2 regions of the Enemella evansiae genome follow, and region 2 is predicted to be linked to the other one. Evidence: riboswitches for the same ligand, from Rfam matches in the RefSeq annotation. Region 2 holds a riboswitch; the other holds the start of a gene.
What was found. Region 2 has a riboswitch for FMN ahead of ribD (bifunctional diaminohydroxyphosphoribosylaminopyrimidine deaminase/5-amino-6-(5-phosphoribosylamino)uracil reductase RibD). Riboswitches for the same ligand answer to the same signal wherever they lie in the genome.
Positions count from the first base shown of each region.

Region 1: it holds a riboswitch for FMN, as region 2 does, so the genes downstream of both, C8D81_RS08675 (ABC transporter permease) here and ribD (bifunctional diaminohydroxyphosphoribosylaminopyrimidine deaminase/5-amino-6-(5-phosphoribosylamino)uracil reductase RibD) in region 2, are expected to answer to the same signal.

Region 1 is NZ_SNXA01000009.1:102,755-110,032, forward strand. It holds gene uriT (uridine transporter UriT) at 1-713, shown strand, start outside; gene C8D81_RS08665 (ribokinase) at 716-1,651, shown strand; gene C8D81_RS08670 (ABC transporter substrate-binding protein) at 1,655-2,665, opposite strand; gene C8D81_RS08675 (ABC transporter permease) at 2,662-3,510, opposite strand; FMN riboswitch at 3,619-3,747, opposite strand; gene C8D81_RS08680 (13E12 repeat family protein) at 4,083-5,729, shown strand; gene C8D81_RS08685 (1,4-dihydroxy-2-naphthoyl-CoA synthase) at 6,008-6,898, opposite strand; gene C8D81_RS08690 (hypothetical protein) at 7,017-7,278, shown strand, end outside.
Region 2 is NZ_SNXA01000008.1:1,528,961-1,536,238, reverse strand. It holds gene C8D81_RS07875 (hypothetical protein) at 1-68, opposite strand, end outside; gene C8D81_RS07870 (TetR/AcrR family transcriptional regulator) at 163-723, opposite strand; gene C8D81_RS07865 (alpha/beta fold hydrolase) at 803-1,804, shown strand; gene C8D81_RS07860 (riboflavin synthase) at 1,829-2,425, shown strand; FMN riboswitch at 2,469-2,599, shown strand; partial or broken gene ribD (bifunctional diaminohydroxyphosphoribosylaminopyrimidine deaminase/5-amino-6-(5-phosphoribosylamino)uracil reductase RibD) at 2,678-3,661, shown strand; gene ribB (3,4-dihydroxy-2-butanone-4-phosphate synthase) at 3,713-4,939, shown strand; gene ribH (6,7-dimethyl-8-ribityllumazine synthase) at 4,936-5,412, shown strand; gene C8D81_RS07845 (helix-turn-helix domain-containing protein) at 5,610-7,070, opposite strand; gene aceA (isocitrate lyase) at 7,206-7,278, shown strand, end outside.

The DNA of each region.
Region 1 (7,278 bases), on a different contig from region 2:
TCGCGGTGTTCTGGACGCTGGCGAAGCGGCGTCCGCATCCGTTGATCCGACCCGCCCAGTTGCGGCGCCGAGAGACCTGGGCGCTGCTGTTGACGACCCTGCTGACGATGACCGGGGTGTTCGCGATGATGAACGGCCTGGTACCCGGGCTGGCCCAGGACGCCGAGGTCGGCCCCGGGTTGAGCGCCGACGCCGCGGCCCTGTGGACCCTCACCCCGTACGCCCTGGCCGGGTTGGCGATGGGCCCGGTGGCCGGGCGGTTGGCCTCCTCGGTCGGCTATCTCGCGGTGCTGCGGGTCGGCATGATCGGCACCCTGGTCGGGGCGGTGGTGCTGGCGTTCACCTCCGGCAACGCGTCGGCGGTGCTGCTGCTGGTGCTGTCGATCTTCATCGGCCTGACCTATGCCGGCACGGTGAACATCATGCTGAACGGGCTCGGAGTGGCGCTCTCCCCGCCGGAGGCACCCGGGGTGCTGCCGGGGTTGAACGCCGGTGCCTTCAATCTGGGCGCCGGGCTCAGTTTCGCCATCCTGCTGGCGATGCAGACCGCCTTCACCGCTCCCGGTTCGGCGGCCGGTTACCAGGCCGGCATCATCACCGGTGCGGTGCTGCTGCTGGTGGCGATGCTGGTCTCGATGCTGATTCCCCGCCCGACCGAGGACAGCGCCGCAGCCGTCGGCACCGAATCTGTTGCAGACAAGACGAAGGAGTGAGCATGGCCCGCATCGCCGTGGTCGGTTCGATGAACGCCGACCTGACCGTCCGTACCGAGCGGCTGCCCCGTGGTGGCGAAACGGTGTCCGGTTCGGAGCTGGAGATCAACCCTGGTGGGAAATCCAGCAATCAGGCGGCAGCGGCGGCCCGGCTCGGCGGCCGGGTCGGGTTGCTCGGGCTGGTCGGTGACGACCCGCACGGTGAGCTGCTGCGCGCCGCCTCGGAGCGGGCCGGGGTGGAGCAGCGGTGGATCCGCTCGGTCGCCGGCGTGGCCACCGGGACCGCGATGATCGCGGTCGACGATGCCGGGGAGAACTTCATCATCATCTCCCCCGGTGCCAACGGGAAGCTCGCGGTGGAGCACGTGCTCGAGGCGGACGAACTCTTCGCCGACGCGGCGGTGCTCTGCCTGTGTCTGGAGGTGGATCAGCGGGTGGTGCTGACCGCCGCACAGGAGGCGAGCCGCCGGGGCGTACGGGTGCTGTTGAACCTGTCGCCGTCGGCGCCGGTGGGCCCGGAGCTGCTGGCGGCGACCGAGGTGCTGCTGGTCAACGAGCACGAGCTGGCCGACCTGGTCGGTGAGGAGGCGGCGTTGGAGCGTGCCGCGGAACTCCTTGCCGGCAAGGACATCCGGCGGGCCGTGATCACCCTGGGCGCGGAGGGTGCGCTGGTCATCGACGGGGACCGCTCCGAGCATGTACCGAGTGTGCGGGTCCGGGCGGTGGACAGCACCGGTGCCGGCGATGCGTTCACCGGCGCGCTGGCGTACCGGCTGGCCGAGGGCGACGACCTGGTCGAAGCGGCCCGCTTCGCGGCCCGGGTGGGTGCCTTCGCGACCACCCGGCACGGTGCGCAGCCGTCCTATCCGACCCCGGCGGAGCTGGCGGATTTCCTGGCTGAACAGGAGAAGTCGGGGCAGGAGCAGTCCGAGTCCTGAGGATCAGTTCAGCAGTGTGTCGGTGTACGCCTCGGCGGCCGGCACCGGCTTGGCGAGCAGGCCCATCTGCTGCATGAACTCCGCCATCGACTCCCACCGGGCGGGGTCCTGCTGGCCGGCGGTGGCCGGGTCTCCGAACAGCGGAATGGTTGCTTCCAGGGTGGCCAGTGCCGCCTGTTGCTGCGCCGGTACCGACAGGTTCGGCACATATTTCTTGGCGGCCTCGACCGCCTTGTTCGGGTCGGCGACCAGGTCGTCGATCCCGCGGCGGACCGCGTTGATCACCTTCCGCAGATCCTCCGCCCGGGTCTGCAGCACCTGATCGGCGGCCCCCAGACCGACCCCGACCAGCGGCACCGCGGCCTGCTCCTCGGCCAGCGGCAGCGACCGGATGGGAATCCCGGCCTGGCTGAAGCGGACGGCGTCGTTGTTGGCGTACCCCATCACCACCTCCACCTGGTTGCTGGTCAGGGCCGCCTGCTGGGTGTAGCCGATGTTCTGCACCTGGACGTCGCTCTGCTTCAGTCCCGCTGTTTCGAGCAGCGCGAGCAGCCCGAACCAGGTCTCGCCGTAGGGGCCCGGGACGCCGATGCGGCGGCCGCGCAGGTCGGCGGCGGAGCGGATCGGGGACTCCTCGCGGACGATCGCGACCACCGGGTACTCCTGGTAGAGGGTGGCGATGTCGGTCACCGCGACGCCCTGGGAGCGGGCCTGCAGCAACTCGTCGCCGCCGGCGTAGACGAGCTGCTCGGTACCGGCCTGGAGGGCGCCGAGAAGTTGCTCGTTGGCACCGTGGTGACGCAGTGTCACGCGTACTCCCTGGGCCTCGAAATGGCCCGCGGACTCGGCCAGATAGAAGGGCGCGAACTGGATGTCGGGGGTGTAGGTCAACCCGATGGTCAACGGCACACCGCCGCCCGCCGGAGCGTTGCCGGGGGTGGCCTGGTTGCACCCGGCCACCGTGGCCGCGAGTGCCGCGGCCCCCAATGAGGCAAGGAAATGCCGACGATTCATGCTGTCTCCTTCGGTCGTGCGGTGGTGCGTGGACGGCGCGGATCGCGCAGCGGGTCGCTGGCCCATTCGATGGCGACCAGCAGCAGGTAGATGGCGACGGCGAGCAGGCAGAGCATCAGCAAGGTGGCGAACAGCCCGGTGGTGTCGACGGTCGATGCCTGCACCGAGAGCAGCATCCCCAGCCCGTTGCCGCCCATCACCAGTTCGCCGACGACGGCACCGGTGATCGAGAGGGTGAAGCCGTTGCGGATGCCGGTGAGCACGGCGCGCAGGGCGAGTGGCCACTCGATGTGGCGCAGCATGCGTACGCCGGCGGCGCCGTCCAGTTCGGCGGCCTCGATCAGCTCGCGGCGGATGCCGCGGATGCCGAGGACCGTGGACAGCACGACGGGGAAGAAGACCAGCAGGGCGCAGAGCAGCATGATCGGCAGCAGTCCGTAGCCGACCCAGATGACCAGCAGCGGCGCGACGGCGACGGCCGGGATCGCTTGTGAGGCAGCAAGATAGGGCGACACCGCGGCGTCGAAGACCCGCCAGTGGGCGATCAGGTAGCCCAGCGGCAGCGCGATCACGGCGGCGAGCAGGGAACCGAGCAGCGCCTCGACCAGCGTGGTACCGGTCAGGGTGAGCAGCTGGCCGGCGGCCAGGTCGTCGGCGAAGCGGGTGAAGACCGCCGCCGGGCTGGGCAGCAGCGTCGGCAGGATGCGTCCGCCGGCGGTGAGCAGCTGCCAGATCGACAGCACGACCAGGCCGAGCAGGACCGGTGCGAACACCCGCAGCACCGGTCCACCGCCGCGTCGCTGGGATGCGACGGTACGCAGCGTGGTGTGGTGACTGTCGGTCACGTCCTGCTCTCTCCTCCGGTCCTGGTGACCCGGGGTACGCAGAACGCGGGCATACGCCCCGAGGTGCCGGCGCCGAGCACCGAGCCGCCTGGTGGCGTACGCGAGCGAACCGTGCGCCTCCCATCCGGACTTTAACCGTCGGTGCCGGAATTCCACCGGCTCAGCCGCCTCCTGTGAGGGACGCGGGTCGCGGACTGTCACCGCCGGCTCGGACTTTCACCGACCCCGGAGCACGTTGCTTGCACAGACGACGATACAACACCCACCCCGCCCCCCTCCCCCACGTTCATCGAACAGGTCGCGCAGCGAGGACTCCCCCCACGTTCATCGAGTAGGTCGCGCAGCGACCGTGTCGAGATGAACCCGGTCCACCGGTGCGCCGGTTGAGCGAGGAGCGCAGCGACGAGTCGAAGCCAAGCCCTCAAACGTTCATCGAGTAGTCGGCCATGCGCAGCGAAGCGGAGCAATGGCCGACGTGTCGAGATGAACCCAGAAACTTTCCTCAAACCCCTTGAGTTATTCGAACACAGTGACTAATATTGGATGTAGCAGATGAGAGGAGGTGACCAAAGATGACCACCGAACGAGCCGAAGTGTTCGCAGCGATCCGCGCCGAAAGCGAGCAGATCGCCCAGACCGAAGCCCGCCGCCTCGTTGCGATCGCCGCCGCCTGCGACACCTACTCCGGCCTCAACACCCACACCGACGAACTCACCGCCCGCGTCCTCCACGGCGAACAACTCGTGTTCCCCGGTGCCGACGGTACGCCCGGCATCACCGAGTTCTTCCACCTCGAACTCGCGATGTCGCTGGGCTGCTCACCGGAGACCGCGCAGGTCTGGACCGCCGACGTGCTCAACCTGCGGCATCGGCATCCGATCCTGTGGCAGGCCACCCTGGACTGCGACATCCCCGTCTGGGTCGCCCGCGACATCTCCCGCGCCGCGTTGCAGTTGAGCTTCACCCAGGCCCGCGAGTTCGACTCCCTCTGGTCACTCCGTCTGGTCAACCTCACCCCGAAACGCGCGGTCGCGACGACCGAGGCCCAGGTCGGGGCGTTGATGCTCAACGACGACAAAGAAGCCGAACGGCAGGCCGCGAAGAAGCAACGCCGCGTCGAGTTCACCCCCAACCGGAACACCCCGGGAATCACCGACCTCTACGCCAACCTCGACGCCGGTGACGCCGCCCAGTTGAACGGCACCCTCGACCGTCTCGCCGACGTGCTGAAAGCCGGTGGCTCGACGGCATCCAGGGACGAACTCCGCGCCGAAGCGCTCGGCCACCTCGCCCACCCGGACCGGGCGCGGCAACTGCTCCAACCCTCGCTGTTCGACAGTGCGACCGTCACCCCTGCTGGTGAGGTGGTCAACAAGCACGGCGAGATCGCCACAGCCACCTCCGAGCGCTGCCGGCACGGTGCCGAACTGATCCTGCACGTCCACCAGAAGGACCTCGCCAACCGTCGCGGCGGTGAAGGCGAAGCACTCGGACCGGTCACCCTCCAGCACTTGAAGGAGCTGCTGGAGCGCTGCACCGGGACCGTGAAGGTGCGGCCGGTGATCGACCTGGCAGCACCGGTGATGGTGAACACCTACCGACCCAGCGACGAACTCGCGCAGAGGGTGAAGCTCCGCGACCGGTATGTGATGTTTCCTCGATCGAATCGCTCCGCGTTCGGCCGCGGGATCGATCTGGATCACACGATCCCTGCCCCGGAGGGGCCGACCAGTTCGGGCAACCTGGGTCCGTTGAACCGGGCCTTGCATCGGGCCAGGACCCACGCCGGATTCCGGGTCGAGCAACCCTCCCCGGGGGTGTTCCACTGGAAAACCCCGGCCGGGCAGGAGGCCTGGGTCACCAGCTACGGGACCTGGAATCATCCACCACCCGACCACCTGATCAACGACCCGGCCGCTTCACTCTCTCGGACCGAAAAGCTGCTTCGGGAGACCCTGTGCAACGGCCAGACCCAGCTGGAGAAGGAACAGGCCGAAGCCGAACAAGCCGCCGACGAAGCCCGCGAACGCGAACGACTCCGCCGCGCCCGCAAGAACCAACGCCTCCGCGACCTACGCCAGGCAGCCCGCGAACAAGCCGAGGCAGCCAAGGACAACACGGTCAAGCAGAAGACGGCGAAGAAGCCGGTTCGCCCGGAGCAGCAGCCTGCCCTGATTCCCAACCAAAGCAGCGAATCCGTCGAACCCGCACCCTTCTGAATCGGTCGGGGCATCGTCCTTCGGTCCGAGCATGGTGTGCCATGCCCCAACCGAACTCCCATGCCCCGACCACGGGAGCGCGGCCCCACGTTGGTTGAGCGAGGAGCGCAGCGACGAGTCGAAACCATCGTCACCCTGAGGCCGTGGCTTCGACTCGCCGTTCCTCCTCGCTCAGCGAGCATGGGATTCCTCTCGACACGGTCGCTGCGCGACCTACTCGAGGAACGTGAAAGGGAACGGTCGCTGCGCGAGGTACTCGAGGAACGTGAAGGGCAGGATCAGAAGTAGTACGGGAACTTCGACCAGTCGGGGTCGCGCTTCTCCAGGAAGGCGTCGCGGCCCTCGACGGCCTCGTCGGTCATGTAGGCGAGCCGGGTGGTCTCACCGGCGAACACCTGCTGGCCGACCAGCCCATCGTCGACGGCGTTGAAGGCGAACTTCAGCATCCGCTGCGCAGTGGGTGACTTCTGACAGATCTTCGCCGCCCAGTCCAGCCCGACCTTCTCCAGTTCGTCGTGCGGCACGACCCGGTTCACCGTGCCCATCCGGAAACCGTCCTCGGCCGAGTATTCCTCACCCAGGAAGAAGATCTCGCGGGCCACCTTCTGGCCCACCTGGCGGGCCAGGTAGGCCGAACCGTAGCCGGCGTCGAAGGAGCCGACGTCGGCATCGGTCTGCTTGAAGTGTGCATGCTCGGCGCTGGCCAGGGTGAGATCGCAGACCACGTGCAGCGAATGCCCGCCGCCGGCCGCCCAACCGTTGACCAGCGCGATCACCGGCTTCGGCATGAACCGGATCAACCGCTGCACCTCCAGGATGTGCAACCGGCCCGCGCGGGCCTGCTGCACCGTGTCGGCGGTCTCGCCGTCGGCGTACTGATATCCCGAACGCCCACGGATCCGCTGATCGCCACCCGAGCAGAACGCCCACACCCCATCCTTGGGGGCCGGCCCGTTGCCGGTCAGCAGCACACAGCCGACGTCCGGGCTCATCCGGGCATGATCCAGCGCGGTGTAGAGCTCGTCGACGGTGTGCGGGCGGAAGGCATTGCGCACCTCGGGCCGATCGAAGGCGATCCGCACCGCGGGCACCTCGCGCGCCCGGTGGTAGGTGATGTCGGTGAAGTCGAAGCCCTCCACCGGCTGCCAGTCTTCGGGATGGAAAGTCACCCGACCACCGTAGTGGCTCCACCGGATAGTTCCGCTCCGCTCAGCCTCCTCCAGTGACCGGTTGGCGCGGTAGAAAGGGGGCCGGTTGACCGTTCGGGGGCTGACCAGAGGGGTACGCGTGGAGAAGATCTTCGTCTCGACAGCGGCGCTGCGTCGTTCGTCGGAGGCGCTGCGCGCCGACTCCGGAGGCACCCAGAGCGCGATCGTCGCGGCCCTCACCGATATCCGCACCGAGTCCGCCTGCTGGGGCCAGGATGCGCCCGGCAACGCCTTCGCCCTCTCCTATCTGCCCGATGCGCTGGCCCTGATCATCGCCGCCGTGACCGCCGACGCGCAGGTCGAGGACCTCAGCGAGCGACTCGATGCCACCGCCAACGGCT
Region 2 (7,278 bases):
GCCGGCGGTGGTTCGGGTGGGCCGATCAGCTCGGACTGATGGCGCTGGAAGGACAGGGTGTCGGACATGGGAATACCTCCTTTTCCCATCCTGACTGCAGAAACCGGTGATCGGGGCGGACCGGTGTTGTCCGATCGGGGGAGGTGTTGTCCGTACCGCGGTTCAACCGGGCAGGCGGGAGGTCAGCACTGCCAGCGCCTCGCGGGTGGTCAGGTCCCCGATCAGCACGCGCTCGGTCAATCCGTCCGCCAGCGCGATCAGTGCGCGTGCGTCCCGCAGGGCCGAGCGTTTCGGCGTACCCAGCTCGCCCAGCAGGCCGGCCACCAGCGTCTCCTGCCCCCGCTTGCCTTCGGCGAGGATGGCCGCGATCTCGGCATCGGTGGCGGCCGCGGTCAGGTAGGCGTACCAGATCGAGACCCCCGGCCCGGGTTCGGCGGCGCGCCGGATCGGGTGGCCGAGTGCCTCCCGCAACCGGCCGGCGGGGGAGGCCTGCTCGGTGTCCTCGCGGTATCGGTCGGCGCCGGCCTCGATCATCGCCCGGGCGCTCACCCGCAGCAGCTCCTCCTTGCTGGCGAAGTAGTGCTGGATCCGGCCGACCGAGACCCCGGCCGCGGCGGCCACGGTGCGCATCGACACCGCGGCGAGCCCGTCCCGGGCGATCACCAGCCACACCCCCTGCACGATCTCGGTGCGGCGGGCGTCGTGGTCGACCTGGCGTGGCATGCCGGCATCGTAACAGTACGACCGTATCGCTCTGTGTTACGATACGACTGTATTGTCAACTGCAGGGATGAGGAATGTCGTGAAGAAGACCGAAGGTGCGCGCAGGCGCCGCTGGCCGTGGGCGCTGTTGATCGTCGCGTGCGCGCTGCTGCTCACCGACAAGGTGATTGGCCTGGCGAACCCGCAACCGCAGGTCGGCCGGTTCGACGGCATCGAGGGGGCGCGTGCCTACGACTCGGCGTACGCCGCAGCACTCGCCGCGATGCCAACCCCCACGACGATCCGGGACATCCCCACCACCTTCGGCTCGGTCCGGGTGACCCAGTGGACCCGTCCGGAGCTGACCGGGCTGGTGCCGGTGCTGCTCACCCCGGGTTGGGGATCGGGTACGCCCGCCTGGGATGCCAATCTGCGCGACGTGATGGCCGAACGCCCGGTGATCGCGGTCGACGCCGTCGGCGACGCCGGTCAGTCGGTGCAGCGCATTCCGCTGACCAGCACCGCCGATCACGCACGGTGGCTCACCGAGGTGCTGGATGCGCTCGAGGTGCCACGGGTGCACGTGGTCGGCCACTCCTTCGGCGCGGCCACCGCCACCGCCCTGGCCCTCCACCGCCCGGAGCGGGTGGCCAGTCTGACCCAGCTCGAACCGGTGCTCACCTATGGCCAGCTGCCGGCCTCGGTGATCTTCTGGAGCATCCCGGTCAACGTCCCGTTCCTGCCGCAGTCGTGGCGCGACCGTGGGTTGGCCGAGATCGGTGGCGTCGATCCGACCGAGCTGAAGACCGCCGGTCCGGTGGGGGAGATGATCGCCGCCGGCACCCAGCACTATCGGCAGGCGATGCCGATGCCGAGCCCGCTCACCGACGAACAGATCCGGGGGTTGCGGATGCCGATCTATCTCGCGGTCGCCGGTCGGAAATCGTTGGTGGGTGGCGATGCCGCCGTGCAACGCGCCCGGCAGCTGCTGCCGCAGGGTACGATCCGGATCTTCCCGAATGCCACCCATTCCCTGCCGATGCAGGAATCCGCCGCCCTCGACGCGGACCTGCTCGCCTGGTGGCGGACCCAGGACCGGTGATCGAGGGGCCGTTACGCTGAGCGGGTGTTCACCGGAATTGTCGAAGAACTGGGTGAGATCGTCGAACTCGACGATCGGGGCGAATCGGCCGTGCTGCGGATCCGCGGGCCACTGGTGGTGAGCGATGCGAGCCACGGTGCCTCGATCGCGGTGAACGGGGTCTGTCTCACCGTCACCGACCGCGACGCGGAGACGTTCGCGGTCGATGTGATGGCCGAGACGCTCAACCACAGCAGCCTCGGTGACCTGGTGCCCGGCAGCCGGGTGAATCTGGAGCGTGCGATGGCCGCCAACGGCCGATTCGGCGGCCACATCGTCCAGGGCCATGTGGACGGCACCGCGCGGATCGTGTCGCGTACGCCCGGTCAGGACTGGGAGGTGGTTGGCATCGAGCTGCCCGCCGAGCTGGCACGATACGTTGTGCACAAGGGATCGATCACCGTCGACGGGATCTCGTTGACCGTCTCGGCGGTCACCGACGACACCTTCGAGGTCTCGCTGATCCCGACCACGCTGGCGCTCACCACCCTCGGCGGCAAACAACCCGGGGAGACGGTGAATCTCGAGGTCGACGTGCTCGCCAAGTACCTCGAGAAACAGATCGCGGCGCGTGACTTGTGACACCAGCCCATTCCCTGGTTGGGAATCCTCTGCCATAGTGGTCGCACGCGCTCCGGGGTCGGTGCAATTCCGAACCGGTGGTGACAGTCCACGACCCGGCCACAGCCAGTGGCCGGTTGACCTGGTGGAATTCCAGGACCGACGGTGAAAGTCCGGATGGGAGGCAGCGCGTGACGGTCGGCCAGTGCCGACCGCTGCTGGTGCTTTCCTGCACCCGACCCCCGGAGTCATGTTCGACGACCGGGAGGATCCATGACATCCCAGACCGAGATGTGGCTCGACCTGCGCCTGCTCCGGCGCGCCGCCGCGCTCGCCCTGCACGGCCCGCTGCCGGACCCGAATCCGCGGGTGGGTGCGGTGATCTGTGACCCGGCGGGATCGGTGGTGGGCGAGGGCTGGCACCGTGGCGCCGGCACCGAACACGCCGAGATCGCCGCACTGCGGGCGGCCGGGGCCAGCGCACGGGGTGGCACGGCGTACGTCACCCTGGAACCCTGTGCCCATACCGGGCGCACCGGCCCCTGTGTGCGGGCACTGATCGAGGCGGGCATCGCACGGGTGGTGTATGCGCGGTCCGATCCGAATCCGGCCGCCGCCGGCGGTGCGCAACGCCTGACCGACGCCGGCGTGGCGGTGGCCCGGTTGGACATCGACGCCGCGGATCTCAACCCCCATTGGGAATTCGCGGTCCGCAATCAGCGCCCCTTCGTCACCTGGAAGTACGCCGCCACGCTCGACGGGCGATCCGCCGCGGCCGATGGCAGCAGCCGGTGGATCACCGGGCCCGAGGCCCGCGCCGAGGTCGGGCGACAGCGGTCCGAGTGCGACGCGATCCTGGTCGGTACCGGGACCGTGCTGGCCGACGACCCGTGGCTCACCGCCCGGCATCCGGACGGCACCCTGCAGGATGGGCAACCACTGCGCGTCGTGCTCGGCGAGCGGCCGATCCCGGCCACCGCGCGGGTCCTCGATGAGGCCGCGGAAACCCTGCTGCTGCGGCACCGCGATCCGGAGCGCGCGCTCGCCGAACTGCACGCGCGTGGCATCCGCCACCTCTGGCTCGAGGGCGGGCCCCGGGTCGCGGCCGCGTTCTGGCGCGCGGGGTTGGTCGATGAGCTGATCGGCTATCTGGCCCCGGCCCTGCTCGGCGAGGGACGGCCCGCGGTCGACGAGCTGGGAATCCCCACCATGGCGGAGATCCTGCGCTTCGATCAGGTCGACGTCACCCCGGTCGGTGTCGATCTGCGGGTGACCGCGCGCCCACGCGCCCGAGCGCACCGGACCGCGGTGGACCTCGACGTTCCCGCCGCGCTCGACGCCCTGCGCGCCGGCCGGCCGGTACTGGTGACCGACGACGCGGACCGGGAGAACGAGGGCGACATCGTGCTGGCCGCCGACACCCTCAGCGACGGGTGGCTGGCGTGGACGATCCGGCACAGTTCGGGATACGTCTGCGCCCCGCTCAGCGGCGAGCTCGCCGACCGGTTGGAGCTGCCGCTGATGGTGCCCGACAACCGCGACCCGTTGCGGACGGCGTACACGATCACCGTGGATGCGGCCACCGGTGTCGGCACCGGGATCAGCGCCGCCGACCGGGCGCACACGCTGCGCACGCTGGCCGCCGCCGGTCACGGTGAGGCGGGTCCGGCGGATCTGATCCGCCCGGGCCACGTGGTGCCCTTGCGGGCCCGCGACGGTGGCGTGCTGACCCGTCGCGGTCACACCGAGGCCGCGGTGGATCTGTGCCGGCTGGCGGGCCTCGCCCCGGTCGGCGCGATCGCCGAACTCGTCAACGACGACGGCACGATGATGCGCACCGACGCCATCCGGGCGCTGGCCGAGCGGTCGGGCCTGGGGGTGCTCACCATCGCCGACCTGGCGGCCTGGCGCCGCTGCCACGATCGGGTCGAGCTGGTCGCCGAGACACGGATCCCCACCGCACAAGGAGAATTCGCGGCCCGTGGCTATCGGGACCTGCTGACCGGTGCCGAGCATCTGGTGCTGCACACCGACCGGTTCGGTCCGCAGCCGCTGGTCCGGGTGCATTCGGAGTGTCTCACCGGGGACGTGTTCGGATCGCAGCGCTGTGACTGCGGGCCACAACTCGACGCTGCCCTCGCGGAGGTGGCGGCGGCCGGTGGGCTGGTGATCTATCTGGGTGGCCACGAGGGCCGCGGGGTCGGTCTGCTGGACAAGCTGCGGGCGTACGCCGAACAGGACGCGGGTGCCGACACCGTGCAGGCCCAGACCCGGCTCGGGCTGCCGGTCGATGCGCGTGAGTACGGCGCTGCGGCAGCGATCCTGGGCGATCTCGGCATCGACCGGATCTCATTGCTCAGCAACAATCCCGCCAAGGCCGCCGGTCTCACCGAGGCCGGCATCGAGGTCGCCGAGACCAGACCACTGCGGGCCGGCCAGCACCCCGACAACCTGGCCTATCTGCGGACCAAGGCCGCACGGTTGGGGCACCGCACCCTGCTGCACCCGGCCGACGAACTCAAGGAGCGAGCATGAGCGGACACGGCGCACCCACCCTGGAACTCTCGCCGGTGGCCGCGGGCGGACTGCGCGGGGTGATCGTGGCGAGCAGTTGGCATGAGGTCGTGATGAACGGGCTGATCGACGGCGCGCGCCGCGGCTTCGAGCAGGCCGGGTTGAGCGGTGAGGTGATCCGGGTGCCGGGCAGTTTCGAGCTGCCGGTCGCCTGCGCCCGGCTCGCACCCGGCCACGACTTCCTGGTCGCCCTCGGGGTGGTGATCCGCGGTGGCACCCCGCACTTCGACCACGTCTGCCAGGCGGCCACCCTGGGGATCACCCGGGTCAGCGTGGATACCGGTACGCCGATCGGTTTCGGCGTGCTCACCTGTGACACCGAGGAGCAGGCGCTGGCCCGGGCCGGTCTGCCGGATTCGCTCGAGGACAAGGGTTTCGAGGCCGCCCAGGCCGCGATCCTCACCGCGGTGACACTTGCGGGAGCAGGCAGGTGACGTGGCACCTCGAGCAGATCAGGCCCCCGCGCCCCGGTCGGGGCATCGTCCTTCGGTCCGAGCATGGTGTGTCATGCCCCAACCGAACTCCCATGCCCCGACCACCGAGTGCGCGGTCGAACTGGGTTCATCTCGACACGCTCGCTGCGCGAGCTACTCGATGAACGTGAGAACCTGCTGCCCCAACCACCGAGCACTCAACTCCCGTGCGCCTCGAGGAAGGCGTACACCTCGGTCTCGTCGACGCCGGGGAAGGCGCCCGGGGGGAGGGCGGCCATCAGATGTGAGTGGGCGCGTGCCGACGGCCAGGCGTGCCCGGCCCAGGCGCTGGACAGTTCCGCGGGTGGCCGGCGGCAGCAGGTCTCGTCGGGGCAGCGGGATTTCGAGCGTTCCCGGGTGTCCCGGCCACGGAACCATTTGGCCTGCACGTAGGGCACCCCGATGCAGGTCGAATACGCCCCCTCGACCCGCGCGGTGCACCAGAACGTGCCCGCCGAGGTGTCGGTGTACTGGTCGAAGGCGTTGAACTTGTCGGAGGCGTCGAAGACCTGCCGGCTGGTCCAGTAGCGGCAGACCGGCTGACCCTCGATCGCGCCGGTGTGGTCGGCCGGGAAGTTCACCCCGTCGTTCTCGTAGGCCTTGTAGATGATCCCGGACTCGTGCACCTTCTGGAAGTGCACCGGGATGTCGAGATGGTGGGTGATCAGGTTGGTGATCCGGTGACTGGCGGCCTCGTAGGAGACCGCGAACGCGTCCCGCAGGTCCTCCACCGCGAGCTGCTTCTCCTTCTTGGCCTGGGAAAGGAACTCCACCGTCGTCGACTCCGGCATCAGCAGGGCCGCGGCGAAATAGTTCGTCTCGATCCGCTGGCGCAGGAAGTCGCCGTAGTTGTTCGGGGTCTGATGGCCGAGCACGTAGTGACCCAGGGCCTGCAGCAGCACCGATCGCGGATCGTGGTCGCCGCCGGCGGAGCGGGGCAGATAGATCCGCATCTGCTTCAGGTCGGTCACCGAGCGGGTGGAGTGCGGCAGGTCGCCGACGTGCTGCAGGGTGAAGCCGAGGTGGGCGGTGATCGCACCGATCTCGTGCTGGGACAGCGGGCCGCGGCGGTAACCGGCCTTCTTCAGCAACCCGGCCGCCTGCTCCTCCAACTCACCGAAGTAGTTGTTGTGTGCCTTCATCTCCGCACGCAGTTCGGTGTTCGCGCGACGGGCCTCCTCGGGGGTGGCGACCTGTTCCTCGGCGGTGCGGGCCAGCTCGCGATGGAGCCCGACCAGCGCCTCCAGCACCTCCATCGGCATCCGCGGGGAGATCCGCACGCTGGGCAGGCCCTTCTGCTGCGCGAGCGGGGAACGCATCGCCCGCTCCAGCTCGATCTCCAGCATGGTGCGCCGGTTGGGCACCTCGGAGAGGAAGTCGTCGATGGTGACGTCGTACGCCTTGGCGAGCTTCTGCAGGATGGAGACCTTGGCCTCGCGCTTGCCGTTCTCCAGCAGGGAGAGCTGGGAACTGGCGATCCCGGTGAGCTCGGAGACCCGGGAGAGGGTCAGCTCCCGCTCCTTGCGCAGGGCGCGGATCCGGCGGCCCAACGAAAACGGGTCGAAAACAGACTCCGGCTCGGGGTCCTTGGGGCGGCGCTGCCAATCCGATTCCGTCACTCTTTCACTCTAGCTAATTTTTGCATTTCTTTCACCATAAACCTGCTGGGCAGGTGTTGTTTCTTGGCGCATCGTTGTTTCTGCCGGCCGATACGAGCCGAAGCCACAGACCGTGAACCGAGCGAAGGAGCCGTGATGAGCGAGAGCAGCACCCACATCCCGATGAGCGCCGAGTCGATGGAGCAGGACTGGAAGGACAACCCCCGCT